Regions from separate parts of the Enterococcus avium genome, predicted to be linked through region 2. Evidence: riboswitches for the same ligand, from Rfam matches in the RefSeq annotation. Region 2 holds a riboswitch; the other holds the start of a gene.
The links. Region 2 has a riboswitch for cobalamin ahead of AUF14_RS07550 (ECF transporter S component). Riboswitches for the same ligand answer to the same signal wherever they lie in the genome.

Region 1: another riboswitch for cobalamin. It lies ahead of AUF14_RS06160 (1-propanol dehydrogenase PduQ); the one in region 2 lies ahead of AUF14_RS07550 (ECF transporter S component).

Annotation. Positions count from the first base shown of each region.
Region 1 is NZ_NBSL01000002.1:1,191,392-1,199,386, reverse strand. Features, by position in the region: gene AUF14_RS06190 (dihydroorotate dehydrogenase) at 1-82, shown strand, start outside; gene pyrF (orotidine-5'-phosphate decarboxylase) at 82-798, shown strand; gene pyrE (orotate phosphoribosyltransferase) at 799-1,425, shown strand; gene AUF14_RS06175 (helix-turn-helix domain-containing protein) at 1,670-2,581, shown strand; gene AUF14_RS06170 (cob(I)yrinic acid a,c-diamide adenosyltransferase) at 2,606-3,181, shown strand; adenosylcobalamin (AdoCbl) riboswitch at 3,226-3,375, shown strand; gene AUF14_RS06160 (1-propanol dehydrogenase PduQ) at 3,649-4,776, shown strand; gene AUF14_RS06155 (ANTAR domain-containing response regulator) at 5,073-5,645, shown strand; gene AUF14_RS06150 (sensor histidine kinase) at 5,638-7,071, shown strand; gene eutA (ethanolamine ammonia-lyase reactivating factor EutA) at 7,172-7,995, shown strand, end outside.
Region 2 is NZ_NBSL01000002.1:1,468,459-1,476,453, forward strand. Features, by position in the region: gene cbiD (cobalt-precorrin-5B (C(1))-methyltransferase CbiD) at 1-87, opposite strand, end outside; gene AUF14_RS07525 (cobalt-precorrin-8 methylmutase) at 87-737, opposite strand; gene cbiB (adenosylcobinamide-phosphate synthase CbiB) at 753-1,709, opposite strand; gene AUF14_RS07535 (cobyrinate a,c-diamide synthase) at 1,706-3,061, opposite strand; gene AUF14_RS07540 (GHMP family kinase ATP-binding protein) at 2,952-3,941, opposite strand; gene cobD (threonine-phosphate decarboxylase CobD) at 3,932-5,002, opposite strand; gene AUF14_RS07550 (ECF transporter S component) at 5,024-5,524, opposite strand; cobalamin riboswitch at 5,844-6,013, opposite strand; gene AUF14_RS07560 (amino acid permease) at 6,583-7,995, shown strand, end outside.

The sequences.
Region 1 (7,995 bases), 280 kb from region 2:
CGACGAGCTGCCGATCAGAATGGCAGAGCTTGGGATCGAATCTTTGGAGCAGCTAAGACAAGAGACTAGAGGAGGGTTCTAATGGAAAATCGACCGATTATTGCTTTTGACTTCGCTTCAAAACAGGAAATTGAAACCTTTTTAACCCATTTTCCCATCAGTGAAAAACTATTCGTGAAAATCGGGATGGAACTTTTTTATCAAGAAGGACCAGCAATCGTTAATTTTCTACGTAGTCAAGGACATGACATTTTCCTTGATTTGAAGCTTCACGACATTCCTAATACCGTACAAAAAGCAATGCGGGGGATCGCAAAGATGGGCGTAAAAATCACGAATGTTCACGCAGCCGGCGGTGTGGAAATGATGCAAGCTGCGAAGCAAGGGTTGACTGAAGGAACAAAAGAGAATCAAACAATTCCTGAATTAATCGCTGTTACCCAATTAACCTCTACCAGCGAAGAACAAATGCATGAGGATCAGCTAATTGAAGTCAGTCTGCAAGAAAGCGTGCTGCACTACGCAAAATGTGCAGAAAAAGCTGGATTAGAGGGCGTTGTTTGTTCGGCCCATGAAGTAGAAAAAATCCATCACGCGACAAACGATACTTTTATCTGCTTAACACCGGGAATTCGTCCGCAAGGGGCCAGCGTTGGCGACCAAAAACGCGTAATGACACCGGCTAAAGCTCGTGAGATCGGCTCAAATTATATCGTGGTTGGAAGACCTATCACGCAAGCTGAAAATCCTTATGAAAGTTACTTACAAATCAAAAAAGAATGGAATGGTGAAGCATAAATGATCGCAGAACAAATCGCCAAAGACTTATTATCAATCGAAGCAGTCTCCTTAAGTCCCGACGAGCCTTTTACTTGGGCAAGCGGACTCAAATCACCTATTTACTGTGATAACCGTGTAACCATGAGCTATCCAGAAGTACGCCGTGCCATCGCGCAAGGCTTAGCCGCAAAAATCAAAGAAGAATTTCCTAACGTAGAAGTGATTGCCGGAACAGCAACGGCTGGGATTCCTCATGCTGCTTGGGTAGCAGAAATTCTAGATTTACCAATGGTTTATATCCGCAGTAAAGCCAAAGACCATGGACGCGGCAATCAAATCGAAGGCCGAATTACTGAAGGCCAGAAGATGGTCGTAATCGAAGACTTAATCTCAACTGGCGGAAGTGTGCTGGAAGCTGCTGCCGCAGCAAAACGCGAAGGCGCAGATGTCTTAGGAGTTGCAGCAATCTTCACCTACGAACTAGCTAAGGGCAAGAAAAATTTTGAAGAGGCTAACACACCATTAACCACTTTAACAAACTATTCAACCTTGATTGAAAGTGCCTTACAAGAAAATTACATCAATCAGGAACAGCTTGAGCTGTTAAAAAAATGGCGGAAAGATCCTGAAAACTGGTTAAACTAACAAAATTTAAATATTGTTATTTAATATATTTTCTCTAGCTGATTTCCTCTATTTAGTATATAATATCATTAAGTTCTTGAAAGCACTTTACAACGTAGTGAAGTGTTCACTTGAAAGGCAGTACGTTAAAAAATTAAATAAGTTAAATCATAGAGGATTTAATTAAATAAGCAAAGAGGCTTAGTATTCAACAAAATTGTTGATACTAGGTCTCTTTTTGTCTTTTTCAGAAAGGGATGGAAGCATGAGTAAGAGCTATTTCATATTAAGTGAGGAAAAGGAGCCGCAGCTATTTAAATTGATGAAGGATTATTCGTTAGCGGTCGGTGTTTGTTTTTTTATTACTGATATCAATGGGGATCAACAGTCAGAGATTCCCGAAAGTCATAGCCTATGTGAAATGATCCAATCAACTGCTAAAGAAAAAGCCGCCTGTGAAAATTGCCAAATGCATCAGATGATTTATCCCATAAAAAGAAGAAGCATCAACAAATATCTTTGCCATGCTGGCTTTACCCATGTTCCCTTGCCAGTTTATATCAATAATATTTTAGTCGGATATCTCATTATTGGACGGTTGGCGGAGGCACAGAATCGCTATCTGATTGAAAAAAATCAATCTAGTAATCTTTCTGAAGAATTGAAGACAACAACCTATTTTTCAGCAGAAAGATTGGAAAAAATTGTCGAATTATTTGTCAGCCTCGCGCAAAGTACCTTAACAAATTCGAACCCTAAACGAAAAATCGATGTTGGCCAGTTAAGAGACGTTAACAAAAGGGTCGAAATCCTTCCGAAAAAAACAGAAATTGTCAATGCAGTAAAGTATATCGAAAAAAATCTTCATCGAAAAATTTGTCTAGAAGAGGTCGCAAACAAGGTGTATCTGAGTCAGTACTATTTCAGCAAGCTTTTTAAAAAGGAACTAGAGATGAATTTTGTAACCTATTTAAAATACCAGCGAGTAATCAAAGCCAAAGAGTTTCTCCGTCATTCAAACTTGAGTATCGATGACATTGCCCGACGTGTCGGCTTTTCACAAACAAGCTATTTCTGCAAGAGTTTTAGGGACATCACTTCAAAATCTCCCTCTAGCTTTCGCAAAGAAATAAATATCGAAAAATATCTACCGTTGGAACGAACGATGACTGTTTAACAGCTTACAAAAGGAGAGATGAATATGCGAATCTATACAAAGACAGGCGATAAGGGTATGACAAAGTTAGTTGGTGGTGCTCAGGTTGCAAAGGATTCCGATCGGGTAGAAAGCTATGGAACAATCGATGAATTAAATTCATGGATCGGCTTTATTATTTCAGAAACCCAAGACACACAAATCAAAAAAGAACTACAAGAAATTCAGCAAATGCTTTTTGATCTGGGAACAGATTTAGCAACACCAGAAAGTACCAGAACTGAAGGACGCCTGTATTCCGGAAGTTCTTGCTGGCTAGAAGAACGAATTGATCGCTACACCGATGAAGCTCCGGAAATTGAACGTTTCATTCTACCTGGCGGAACAACAACCGCAAGTATGCTCCATGTCGCCAGAACAATCACCCGCAGAGCAGAGAGATCCATAGTGACCTTAAACTGGACATCTAGCTTAAATAGTGAAATTGTCATTTTTATTAACCGTCTGTCCGATTATTTTTACGCACTGGCGAGAGTCATCAATGCGCGGGAAAAACAAGAGGACATTTTTTACGAGCGTGGTGAAAAAGTTTTCCATAAGATTAAAAGTACGGGCTTATAGATTGTATTCGCTTACGAATTATGCTATTTTATCTGTAGGTCAACAATAGTTATTTTATGAAAAGGATAAATGGAAACCAGTGTAAATCTGGTACGGTGCCGCCACTGTGAGAAGCAGCGCATGCTTTGTAGTCAGATCTTTTTATTTTTTTCATTAGCGGGCATGCTGTTTCGTTGCAAAGCAGGATGTTTTCTTTACAAATCCTTGTTAAGATAAAAGATCCAGCCCAACTAAAATAAGATAACTGTTTTAACCGTTTTATTGTACATTGCTGTACAGTAATGGGAATGGGCTGGTCTTTCAAAGCGGAAAGAGATTACAGGTACAAGGATGTACTGCTGACTCCCTTTTGTTGAAATTTTACAATTAAATAACCAGTCTTTACAAGGTAGTAATGATGCAGAGCAATGACGCTCCAGACAATGAATGATTGTTTGGAGTGTCTTTTTTATTTAAGGAGGAATAGTATGCAAAAAATCCATTTTAAGACAACGATCTGGCTGGGTTCAGAGGTTCTCGAGGGGCTTAAAGAACTGAAAAATAGACGAATCTTTTTAGTAGCAGATCCATTTTTGATCGAAAACGGCCAGATCAATGAAATCGTTCGCCACATTGATCATAACGATTACTTGGTATTTAGTGATATCGTCCCAGATCCGCCAATTGAGAAGATTGTCAGTGGAGTGAAGCAAATCGTTGATTTCCAAGCAGACATTATATTGACCATTGGCGGAGGATCGGCAATTGATGCAGCAAAAGCCATGAAATATTTTGCCAATCGAATACTAACAAACAAGATTGATCAATTAATTGCTATCCCTACGACAAGCGGAACAGGCTCAGAGGTAACGAATTTTTCAATCATCACAATTCCGGAAAGAGGAACGAAATTCCCTCTAGTTACAGATGAAATTCAGCCAGATATCGCCATTTTAGACACGAACTTAGTCATGGGCGTCCCACCTGCAATCACTGCGGATACAGGAATGGATGTCTTAACTCATATCCTCGAATCATACGTCTCTACTAAGGCTACTGTTTTATCTGACGCGTATTGTGAAAAAGCTGTCAAACTTGTTTTTAAATATTTGGAAAAGGCCCACAAAAACGGTGAGGATCGACAGGCAAGAGAAATGATGCATCTTGCATCTTGTTTGGCTGGTATCGCCTTTAATCAAACATCATTAGGAATCAATCACGGGATTGCTCACGCCGCGGGGGCTCGCTTGCACATTCCTCATGGTCGAATCAACGGGATTTTATTACCTAGTGTAATTCAGTTCAATGCGGATTTAAATGAGGCAGGACATCTCCAAAATAAGGCAGCAGTGAAATATTTAAAACTAGCTAAATGCTTAGGTGCATCAACAAATAATCCACGTATGGGAGTGAACACGCTAATTCGTCAAATTATTCAGTTGCGGAACAGCTTAAAAATGCCAGCAACACTCTCAGAATTTGGCCTTGAAAAGAGAGAGGTTGAACAAGTAATACCAGCAATTGCCGAAGCAGCAATAAATGATGCTTGCACAAAAACAAATCCTGTTGTGCCATCTCTCCAAGACATCGAAACGATCATTCAAGAGATTTTATAAAAGCATTGACAGCCCTTTCAAACTACCATATAATCGAACTAGCACAACGAGGTGCTCCCAAAATTTAAGAGCAATGAAGCTCCTTGATAGAAAACAGACATTTTGTTATTGTTTTTTATTTGGGAGCTTTTTATGTCTACTTTATTTGTCTTTTTCTTTCATAAAGGAGCACTTGTTGAAGTACAAAAAAGAAATTTCGCGTACTTTTTAATGAGGTTTGTTAGATAGATCACTAGAGATTATTTTTACACAAGGGAAGTAGGCGGATTCTTGAAAAAATGTAAGGATGTGAAGGGATGAATGGAAGAGTTGTAATAGTGGATGATGAGCCAATTACAAGATTTGATATTCGCGATATTCTGCAAGGAGCGGGCTACGAAGTCGTTGGCGAAGCAGCAGATGGTTTTGAAGTCATTGAAATTTGTAAGAAAACGCGCCCGGATGTTGTTTTAATGGATATTCAAATGCCCGTTTTAGATGGACTAAAAGCAGGAAAAAAAATTATTCAGGACAATACAGCCAGCAGCATTGTGTTTCTATCAGCCTACAGTGATGTTGAAAATACGACCAAAGCAAAGAATCTTGGCGCAATTGGCTATCTGGTAAAACCCTTAGATGAAAAATCATTGATCCCAACGTTGGAAATGAGTATTGCTCGCGGTAAGGAAACTCAAGATTTAATCAAGCAGGTTGAAAAATTGAAGACAAAATTAGACGAGCGAAAAATCATCGAAAAAGCAAAAGGCATTTTGAGTAAAGAAAACGGCTTATCTGAAGCTGAAGCCTATCAAACGATTCGTAAGTTAAGCATGGACAAGCGTTGTCCAATGAGTGAAATTGCTGAATTGATTGTGATAAACGATGAGTGATGCCGGAATGATTCAACTTTGTCAGGAATATACCTCTCTTTCTCCTGACGACATCGAAGCCTTGCTTCATTCAGCTCAGCAGCTTGAAAAGAATCCTCATTACGAAGAAATCGATGTGTTTATCGATGTTTATAACGAAATGAAAAAAGAAGCATTGGTGATTTATCACAAGCGGCCAAAGACTCAAAAATCATTATACAAACGCGATATTGTCGGCGAAGATGCCTTATTAAAAAATGAACCGGGGGCATTGAGAACCTTAGAAACGGGTTTAAACTCGGTGAAGCTCATGGCCGTCAGCCAGGAAAACATTTTAATTCAGCAATCGGTTTTTCCAATTAAAAATAACGGAAAAACGATCGGCGTGATCATTCTGGAAAAGGGGGTAGCCGAAGACGATATAAAAGAAAGCAATGATCGAATTTCTGATAGGCTTCCGTCATCAGAAACTCTAAGTCACTTAGATCAATCCTTCGTCAATCAGCTGCCTGAGGCGATACTCGTCTATGATAAGTATGGATTTTTAATTTCTAGCAATAAAGAAGCGAAGAACCTTTATCGCAGGTTAGGCTACAAAGATCGAATCAAGAATATGCACTACGATAATTTGACCCTTGATTACACAACCTTTGATTACATCATGTATCAAATCGGCCGGCAAGCTTCCAATCAAACGATTGAAAATGAAACAGCTTATTTGAGCTATTATTTTATCATTAAGAAGATCTGGATTGAAAAGGGCGGAAAATTATTAGTCATTATCCAGGATAATGCCGATGTCAAAAGCAAAGAGGCCGAGATCATTTCCAAATCGGTTGTTATTAGAGAAATCCATCATCGTGTAAAGAATAATTTGCAGTCGATCGTCTCTTTATTAAGGATTCAAGAAAGAAGAACTAGCAGTTCAGAAGCCAAAAAAATTCTTCGGGAGAGCGTTTCACGGATTATGGCCATTGCGGCTTCTCACGAATTACTTTCTAAGCAGGTTGAAGATCAAGTTTCGCTGTATCAAACTCTGGAGGCAGTTGTCTTCAATTTTCGTCACATCATCCAAAGTTCGCCAGAGCGAGAAATTGACTTGACTTTAGATATTGACCAGGAGATTCAGGTTCTAAGTGATGAAATGGTCACCATCTCTTTGATTGTGAATGAATTGCTGCAAAATGTGTTCGATCATGCTTTTGACTCCCACCAATCGGGACAAGTAAGGATTATCGGCAAAAAGGAGAAGAGTTTAATCTACATTACAGTCGAGGACAACGGGAAGGGCTTCGATCCAAAGGCGGATCACGGCGACAGTCTCGGCCTAATGATCATCACAAGCTATGTAAAGGATAAATTAAAAGGCAAGATAAAAATTGAATCGGGGAGAAACGGTACAAAAGCCTGTTTCACCTTTGAAAATGACAACATTGACGTTGTTTAAAAATTAAGCAAAGACGCTTAAGAAAGTGAAAAGAAATTTTCTCTTTTTTAAGCGTCTTTTTTATGTTTTGACAGGAGGGTAGGCTTTGGGAAAAGAAAAAATGTTAACCGTTGGCATCGACTTAGGAACATCAACTACGCAGCTAGTCTTGTCGGAGCTGACGATCGAAAATTACGCATCTGCCTTCTCAGTTCCCAGAATTATGATTTCTGACAAGAAAGTCATTTATCGAAGTGAGATTATTTTTACACCTCTGATAAATCAAAAGGAAATCGATGATGAACCCATCAAACGATTCGTGACCGAACAATACAAACAGGCAGGAATCGAAAAAGGTGATATCCAAATGGGTGCTGTCATTATTACAGGTGAGACGGCGAGAAAGACAAATGCTAGTAAAGTGTTGAAGGCACTCAGCGGTTATGCTGGAGACTTCGTAGTAGCCACTGCTGGACCGGATTTGGAAAGCATTATTGCAGGAAAAGGGGCAGGAACGGAAAAGTTATCGAAGCAGTACAAAGGAACTATTGTCAACTTAGATATTGGTGGAGGAACCACAAATTTAGCAGCCTTTAGAGACGGAGATACGTTAGATACAGCTTGCTTTGATATTGGCGGTCGCTTAATCAAAATAGACCCAAAAACACAGACCATCCAATACATTTCACCAAAGCTCAAACAAATCATCAAAGAACAAAAGCTTTTGATAGAAGAGGGGAAAGCAGCGGAAAAGCAAGAGCTCCAAAAGATTGTTGCAGAGTTAGTAACTGTTCTTGAAAACAGCGTAGGAATAGGAGAAAAAAGTGTCTATTATGATTTGCTGATGACTAACCATGGTTTAAAGCTGGATTACGATCTTACCTCTCTAACATTTTCAGGCGGAGTCGCAGATTGTCTTGAAAGTCAGGAAAAGGATTGCTTCAA
Region 2 (7,995 bases):
CGCAGCGGTCGCAGCTGCAGTTGCGCAGGAACCTGTTGTATACCCTTTTCGCAGCTTTTTCCCATTATAGAAAACGAACTCTTCCATCAGTTTTTCCTTTCAATCAATTGATATAACATGGCATTGATAATCGCCGCAGCAACATTACTGCCGCCTTTGCGACCCCTGGCAATGATTGCTGGGAGATCACTTTCAAACAATGCTTCTTTTGATTCTGCAGCTCCAACAAAACCAACAGGAGCACCAATAACAGCAACCGTATTTAATTCTCCTTGTTTATGTAGCTCCAGTAATTTAAAAATTGCCGTTGGCGCATTTCCAATAACAAATAATTTTGGGCCAGAAATTGTTGCTGCTCGCTCTATTCCTGCCATCGAACGAGTCATTCCCTTTGCCTTTGCTTGTTCAGCCACTTCTGGATCGGCAATATAGCATTCATAACGAATACCTAATTTATCTAAGAGACGTTTGTTAATACCGCTAAGTGCCATAGTTGTATCTGTAAAAATTGTGCCATCTCCTCCCAAGAAAAATTTCTCTAACTCCGAAATAACATCATTAGAAAAGACGAGATTTTTCAAATAATCAAAATCGGCGCTTGTATGAATCACCCGTTTAATAATTTTTTCTTCCTTCGTTGATGAGACAATATAGTCAGGAAATTCTTGATCAATGATTCCTTGAATGATTTTGAAGCTTTCTGTTTCAATTAATTGAGGATTTCTTATATAGTCCACGCTTTTTTCTCCTTCTTATAAAAAGTACTTTTTGATGATGATTGCAGTAACACTAAATACAGTTACGCTCAAAATCGCTGTTGTATACAAAAGTTTATTAGCAGTTAATATATCCTTTGGCTTCGCTGAACGAAGTGAGACTCCGATTGTCGGTTTATAAATTTCCACACCATGATAAAGATGCGTGCCGCCAAGTTGGATTCCTAGTGCACCTGCGACCACTGCTTCGGGATAGCCGCTATTCGGACTTTTATGATTACGACAATCAGCTTTTCCAACTTTCCAAGCGTTTGAAGTATTTAAGCGCAGTATTTTAGTTGCTCCTAGTAAATAGAACCAAGTCAAACGAGCAGGGATAAAATTCCAAATATCATCCATTTTTGCGGAAAACCAGCCGATTGCGCGATATTTTGGTGTCACATACCCCACCATTGAATCCAGCGTGTTGACAGCCTTATACATCATAGCCAAAGTTGGTCCTCCGAGAAATAGACAGAGTAATGGAGCGATGACACCATCACTGGTATTTTCAGCGATTGTTTCAATGGTTGCTTTGATAATTTCGTCTTTTGTTAGTTCTTTGGTATCTCTTCCGACAATCATTGCAACCTGTTTACGAGCATTATCGAGACTGTCATTGACTAACTTCTGATAAACTTTTTTACCTTCTAGCGATAAACTTCTGGTTGCTAACGTTGTATAAGACAGATAAATGTAACAGACGATGCCAATAACAGGATGAATTAGAAAACTAAGTTTTAAAAGGATAAAAGTTACCAATCCTGATCCAAAAACAGTTACCAACCACAATAGAATCCCCAAACGATAGTTTTCCTGATCACTTTTTGTCTGGGTGAACCTCTCCTGAAACCAAGCGATAAAATTGCCAATCAGCTTAATTGGATGCGGCCAGCTGTAAGGGTCACCAATCAATAAATCTAAAATGAAAGCAACAATAATCCAGTAGATCATCTGCTATTCCTCACTTTCTCCAGCAGATTCTGAAGAAAATCTTCACTTTGATAAAAATGAAGGTGAAGATAACTGCCAAACGTATTCTTTTTCTGATAACCGCCAGTCCATCTCTTCACGACTTCTCCATCGCGTTCCTTTCGCATTTCAAGAACTGTTGGTTCATTACTTTGAAAAATTGAATGATGAAATTCGTGCCCTACTACTGTTGTTCCTTTTTCCCCAAGCAAAGTCTCTTGATTCAGGTCCCCATAGCAGTAGCCAAATTTCTGAAGACCTGATGTCATCTGACTAACTCCTTCAAAAATACCTACCATCGGATAGTTCTTCTCATCTTTATTAAAGGCAGTACCTAGGTACATTAACCCGCCACATTCAGCTAGTATAAAGGCGCTTTGCTCGTGTTTTTTCTTGATATTGCTGCGCATTGATTGATTTGTTGAAAGCTCCAGAGCAAATTCTTCTGGATAACCGCCACCAAAATAATACAAATCCGCCTCTGGAAGATGGTCATCCTTCATTGGGCTAAAGGTGAGCAGCTCCACGCCATGCGTCCTCAGCAAATCAAGATTGTCTTGATAATAAAAATGGAATGCTTCATCTAGAGCATATGCAACCTTGATTTTCGGAAATTGCGGATAATACGGCGGTGTATATCGGATTTTCTCATTCGGAAGCCGCTCTAATAACTGATCAAGCTCAAAGGTCGCTTCTAAGGATTCTGCTACCTGCTGAATTTTTTCTGTCACATCGTTGATTTCTCGATCAGGGACCAATCCTAACTGTCTAGAAGGCAGCTCTACTCCTTTTTCTCGCTTCAAATATCCGAAAACAGGAACATCGGTGTACAATTCCACTGCTTTTTTAATCAATTGATAGTGTGTGTCAGAGGCAACTTTATTAATAATGACTCCACAAATGTTTAGTTTCGGATCAAAATCGACGAATCCCTTAACCACTGCCGCCACAGATGTTGAGGCTGATTGCCCATTCACTACCAGCAATACGGAACAATCCAACTGCTTTGCAATTCCTGCACTGGAGCAAAAATCCTTGTCTACCCCTAACCCGTCAAAAAGCCCCATTACTCCTTCAATTACACAAATGTCTGCATTTCCCGCTTCTTTTTCGAAAAGTGTTTTCATTCGTGCATTATCTTGAACTAGAAACATGTCCAAATTCCGTGAAGGGTTTCCGGTAATTCGCGTGTGGTATTCGGTATCGACGTAATCAGGACCGACCTTATAGGGTTGAACTCGATACCCGCGATTTTGCAAAAGTTTCATTAAACCAAGCGTTATCGTTGTCTTTCCTGAGCCGCTGGAAACAGCCGCGATCATTAGCTTCTTCATTCATTTTCCTCGCTTCTATCAATTCTACTCCTCGGTAGCAGCTTTGATGAACACTGACCTTGGAATACCAACGTGACACATTGGATTTCTTTATCACCTCTAGAACTGCTGGAATATCTTCTGGTTTTTCAATCATGATTCCAACTACTGAGCCACTATGTGCAACGTTGACTCCTAACCATTGATGGTACTGTCTAAGCTTCATTAAATCTGAGAAATAGGGTTTAGCTAAAACTTCCTGATTCAATAGCGCGCTCTGTGTGGCTGCCTCTCCGAGCATTTGCAACGATTTTTCTCTCACTGCACCTACATAACACTGATAAACTTCTGTAAAGAGTGCTCGTTGTTGAAAAAATAGGCGCTCGTTCTCTTGTGAATGAAAAATTTCGGTTTGTAAGGTTTCTTCCGGCTCCAAAACAACCACGTAAAACTGAGGAGCCCATCCGCTACTCTTTCTTACTGACCCATTTTTCTGCTCAAACAATGTGAGTGTCGGAAAAAGGATACTGTCTGTACGTTCAATTGCCAAACAAATGTCGATAATTTCATCTCTGGTAATTTTTCTTCCATAGTAAGCAGCCGTTGCTTGGCAAGCTGCGGCAATATCCGCCGTACTACTAGCCATCCCTTTAGCTATCGGTAGTTCTGAATTGATCACGAAAGATAGCTTTTCTCTTTTAGCATTCGGTATTCTTAAGTGATCCAGCGTTTTATTGATCGCTTTCTCGATTTTTGGTTTAGCTCCTTTAGAAGCAATTCCCGTTTGAAGCGTCACTTTAGAAAACCGATCAATTCCATAACTAACTAGTTTTTGCGAATCACCGAGCCAGCCTTGAATTAATTCTCCGCATGAACCGGTACAAGAAGCAGTCACTCGCATAAAATCGCCTCCAATGCATCAAGTAAGGATTTGTTATCAACTCTTGATTTAACTGCAATTCGATAATATTTTTGAGACAAGCCATGAAAGCTATTACAATTTCGAATCAGAATATTTTTTTGGATCAATTTTTCTTGTAGACAACCCGAACCCTGATACCGCAAGAAAATAAAATTCGTCTGACTAGAAAACGTTTCTAGCTCCTTAAATTGAGCCAACCCCTTTTCTAAAAACCTTCGTTCCTCTGCGATATAGCGCTGACTATCCTTAATAAATCTTGTTTCCTTCAATGCTTGCTGTCCGGCAATATCTGCAAAGGTATTAATGTGCCAAGGCACAGTTTTCGCTTCAATTTGAGCTAGAACAGCGCGATTACTACTTAGCAAGTAGCCTAAACGCAAACCTGGAATCGCAAACATTTTTGTCAACGATCGAAAGATGTAGAGGTTTTCATTAGTGCTGATTGAAGAAACAAGCGAATATTCCTCCCTTGTAAAATCTACAAATGCCTCATCGATAATTAAGGCTATCTCTTCTCTCTGACAAAATAGAGCTAATTCCTCAAGTTCAGATTGCTTCAGCATTTGACCAGTTGGATTATTTGGGTTACAGAGGCAGATGCCATCCACTTGTTGCTCCTTCGCTGATTGTATCAATTCTGCAATTGTCCATTGAAAATTGCGTTGCTCCAAATTAAAATAGCTAAATTCAGTCTTTTGTTGACTAAAAGCTGCTTCATACTCCATGAAAGTCGGTGCAAGCAATAATAATCTTTTCAGCATAAGCGTTCTTCCCAACATAAAAATCGCTTCTGCAGCCCCATTGGCTGGATAGACAAATTCTGCTGAAATCTCATGAAAATCAGCGATTGACTGGATTAGTGCATGGTATCGAATATCAGGATAATGAACTAGCTCCGCAATGCCCTTCGTTAGTGTTGCTTTGACTCCTTGGGGAATACCTAAGGGGTTGATATTTGCACTAAAATCAATTAACTCTTTCTTATCTATCTGATATAATTCACTGATTTCTTGAATATTTCCTCCATGCTTCACTGCCATAATAACGACTCCGCTTCTTGATTATTTTAGAAAGATTGCTTCTTTATATTTTTGTGGAATTCCTAGAATCACAATCTCAGATAGAGTTAAATTCACGACTGTCGCCAAGGTCAGGGGGACGAAAAGCATGAAAACAACCGGCCCCATCAATGGATAAAGCAATAGCAAATCCAATGGTACATTGATTACGTAAGCCACCAGCATCGAAATTATCGAAGCTGCGACCTTATTTCTTTGCAACTTTTTGCGCGTCCAGCTATAAAAGAACATACAGGCCGCCATCAATACAGCAATAATCAGATGAATTGGCAAAGTATTAGGAAACCCTGACAGTAACGCTGAGATCATGTGTCCGAAAAATCCTAAAAATGCTCCTGCGGCAGGGCCAAGAATGATTGCACCAATAAATGCGGGAAAAGAGTCTAATGCGATTGAACCAAGGATTTTAATGTTTGCCCCAATCACACATAGCGCCAGCAGAATTGCTAATGTTGCCAATTTCTTTGTTGAATACTTCATCATGTTTCACTCCTTATTCGTTTTAATGTATTAATTTTTCAAGTAAAATTAGTTCGATTCGAATGTCGTATATCATTCAACTAAAGTTCTTGAGCTTCAATTTGATTCTTATTGCTTAATATCCTTCTGTTTTAAGTAACCTGCGAAAAGTTGAACTGACATCCTTATTCGTTTTGATATACTATTTGTTTTCTCAGTAAATTCTGATTGATAACCAAAAAAAATAAACGCAGCGAGTCCAGAAAAGATGGTCTCGCCGCGTTTTTTATTTGTATAAATACACCAAATAATACCGTTAGCAAAATAATCTTCCCAATCCAATTATTTTTTAATCCCTGAACAAGGTATCCTGACTTTGCATCCATTTACTATCTCGCCTTCCCGAAAAGTGGCTTGTGAGAGTTCATCCGCATATACAGTAGAAAGGGGCTGTTGAGGATTTTCACCTCATTCCCTTGATCAGTTATTAAGTATTCAATTTTTCTTTATTATAGCAAACGTTTCTCCTTATTCTTGGCTTTTTTCCATAACTCAGCCACATTGTGCTATTTTGAAAAAGGTAAGAGCAAAATATTACTATATTTAAAACTGATTGACGATTTAAAAAAATGATGATCGAAATATGTACTATCCTCACGGAACCAAGCAATCGTCATCATCATTCGCTCTAGAATGTAGAAGAGAACTGTGTCCTTCAATAATCTTGATATGTATTCTAAAAAGATAGTCTTCAGAATCTTATTTCCCTGCTCAAACGATATAAAATACTGCTATTTTCAGATTTAACTACTGGTTAAAGGTTTTTCTTGAATTTTAATAAAGCAATCAAAGGAAAGCTATTCAATCGCTGAAGTTCAGCCAAATTTTGTTATTTCGAACCTAAAACAAAGCAATATATTGTTATTATTTATTATTCGATTTGAAAAATCATTGATTTATCAATCTTTTCATTCATTTTTATCTACCGCTTTTTTGATGAAGTAATTCTTTTAAATCAAAATTCATCTTGTCTTTTTATTTAAAAGAAAATAAGATGGAGAAAAGACTTTAAGGAGCGGACGATGACTAAAAAACAATCTTCACAAAATCTGATTTTGATCATTACCACTACTGTATACTCATTTTCTAGTATGATCTCAGCATTTTTTATGCTGGGAAGTCAATCACTTATTTGGTTTTTTATTAGTGCCCTCTTTTATTTTATTCCCTACGCACTGATCGTAGCGCAGTATACCAAAAAGTACGCACATCGCTCAGGAGCGATCTATGACTGGTTAAAAGAGTCCCTTTCTCCTAAGGCAGCTTTCACAACTGTTTTTTTATGGTATAGCAGCTACTTCATTTGGATGATTAGTTTATTTATGAAGATTCTTATTCCAATTTCTATTCTGTTCTTCGGGCAAGATATAACTACGTCAATGAATTGGTTCGGTGTTTCTTCTCAAATATGGTTAGCGTTATTTTCTATATTGGCAGTAATAGGTATCACTTGGATGAACAAACGTGGCTTCCAAGTCATTTTCCGTTTTCTGCATATTAGCGGTTACGCTATGGTTGGTTTGTTAATCCTTTCGTTATCTGGTAATTTAATTTTGATTTTTAAGAATCCTGAACTAGTCTTAATAAATATCCATCATAGTTTGACTGTGCCAAGCTTTTTTCAAGAATCATCGAGCCGCCTGCTTTCACAGCTGCCTTTTTTCATTTTTTCGATCACCGCATTTGGGGGATTGGATACGATTGCGAGTCTTGCCGATAAAACCAAAAAAAGCCGCAGCAGATTTCCGCGAGCCGTGATTATCAGTTCGTTTGTTGTGTTATTTTTATATGTTAGCGGCATTATCATTTGGAGCTGTGCAAATAACATTGACGGCTTACGGGAGGCAACGTCTCTTCATTTGGGAAATCTAATGTATGGTGTCATGGAACAATTGGCCAAGACATTGGCTGTCAGTTTCAACCTGTCAGTTAGTCATACGCACTTATTGACTCAGATTTTTATTCGTTACACCGCCCTGACAATGGGGCTGGCATATTTGAGTCTTCTTAGCTCAATAAGCTATGGTCCATTGAAAAGTTTGATAAAGAGTACCCCTAAAGTTTTCTGGCCAAAATTTTCAGCACTGAATAGGAATCAAATGCCTGAAAATGCACTTTGGATCCAAGCCTTGCTGATTTCTTTATTCATTGGGCTGTTGTCATTTAGTAATACTTTTTTATCAGATTTATTTAATCAATTAACCTACATGACGAATGTTTCACGAGCGATTCCATATTTTATTGTCGCAGCTAGTTTTCCTTTCTTTTTAAAGAAAAAAATCATCCAGAAACAGTCATTGATTATTAAAAATAATTACCTGAATTATTTTCTTTCCATAAGCGTTTGTGTCTGTATTTTTGTTGCAATTGCCTTTCAAATATATGAACCCTTAAAATTAGGAAATTATCTGAACTTTTCAACTTTGCTTTTAGGT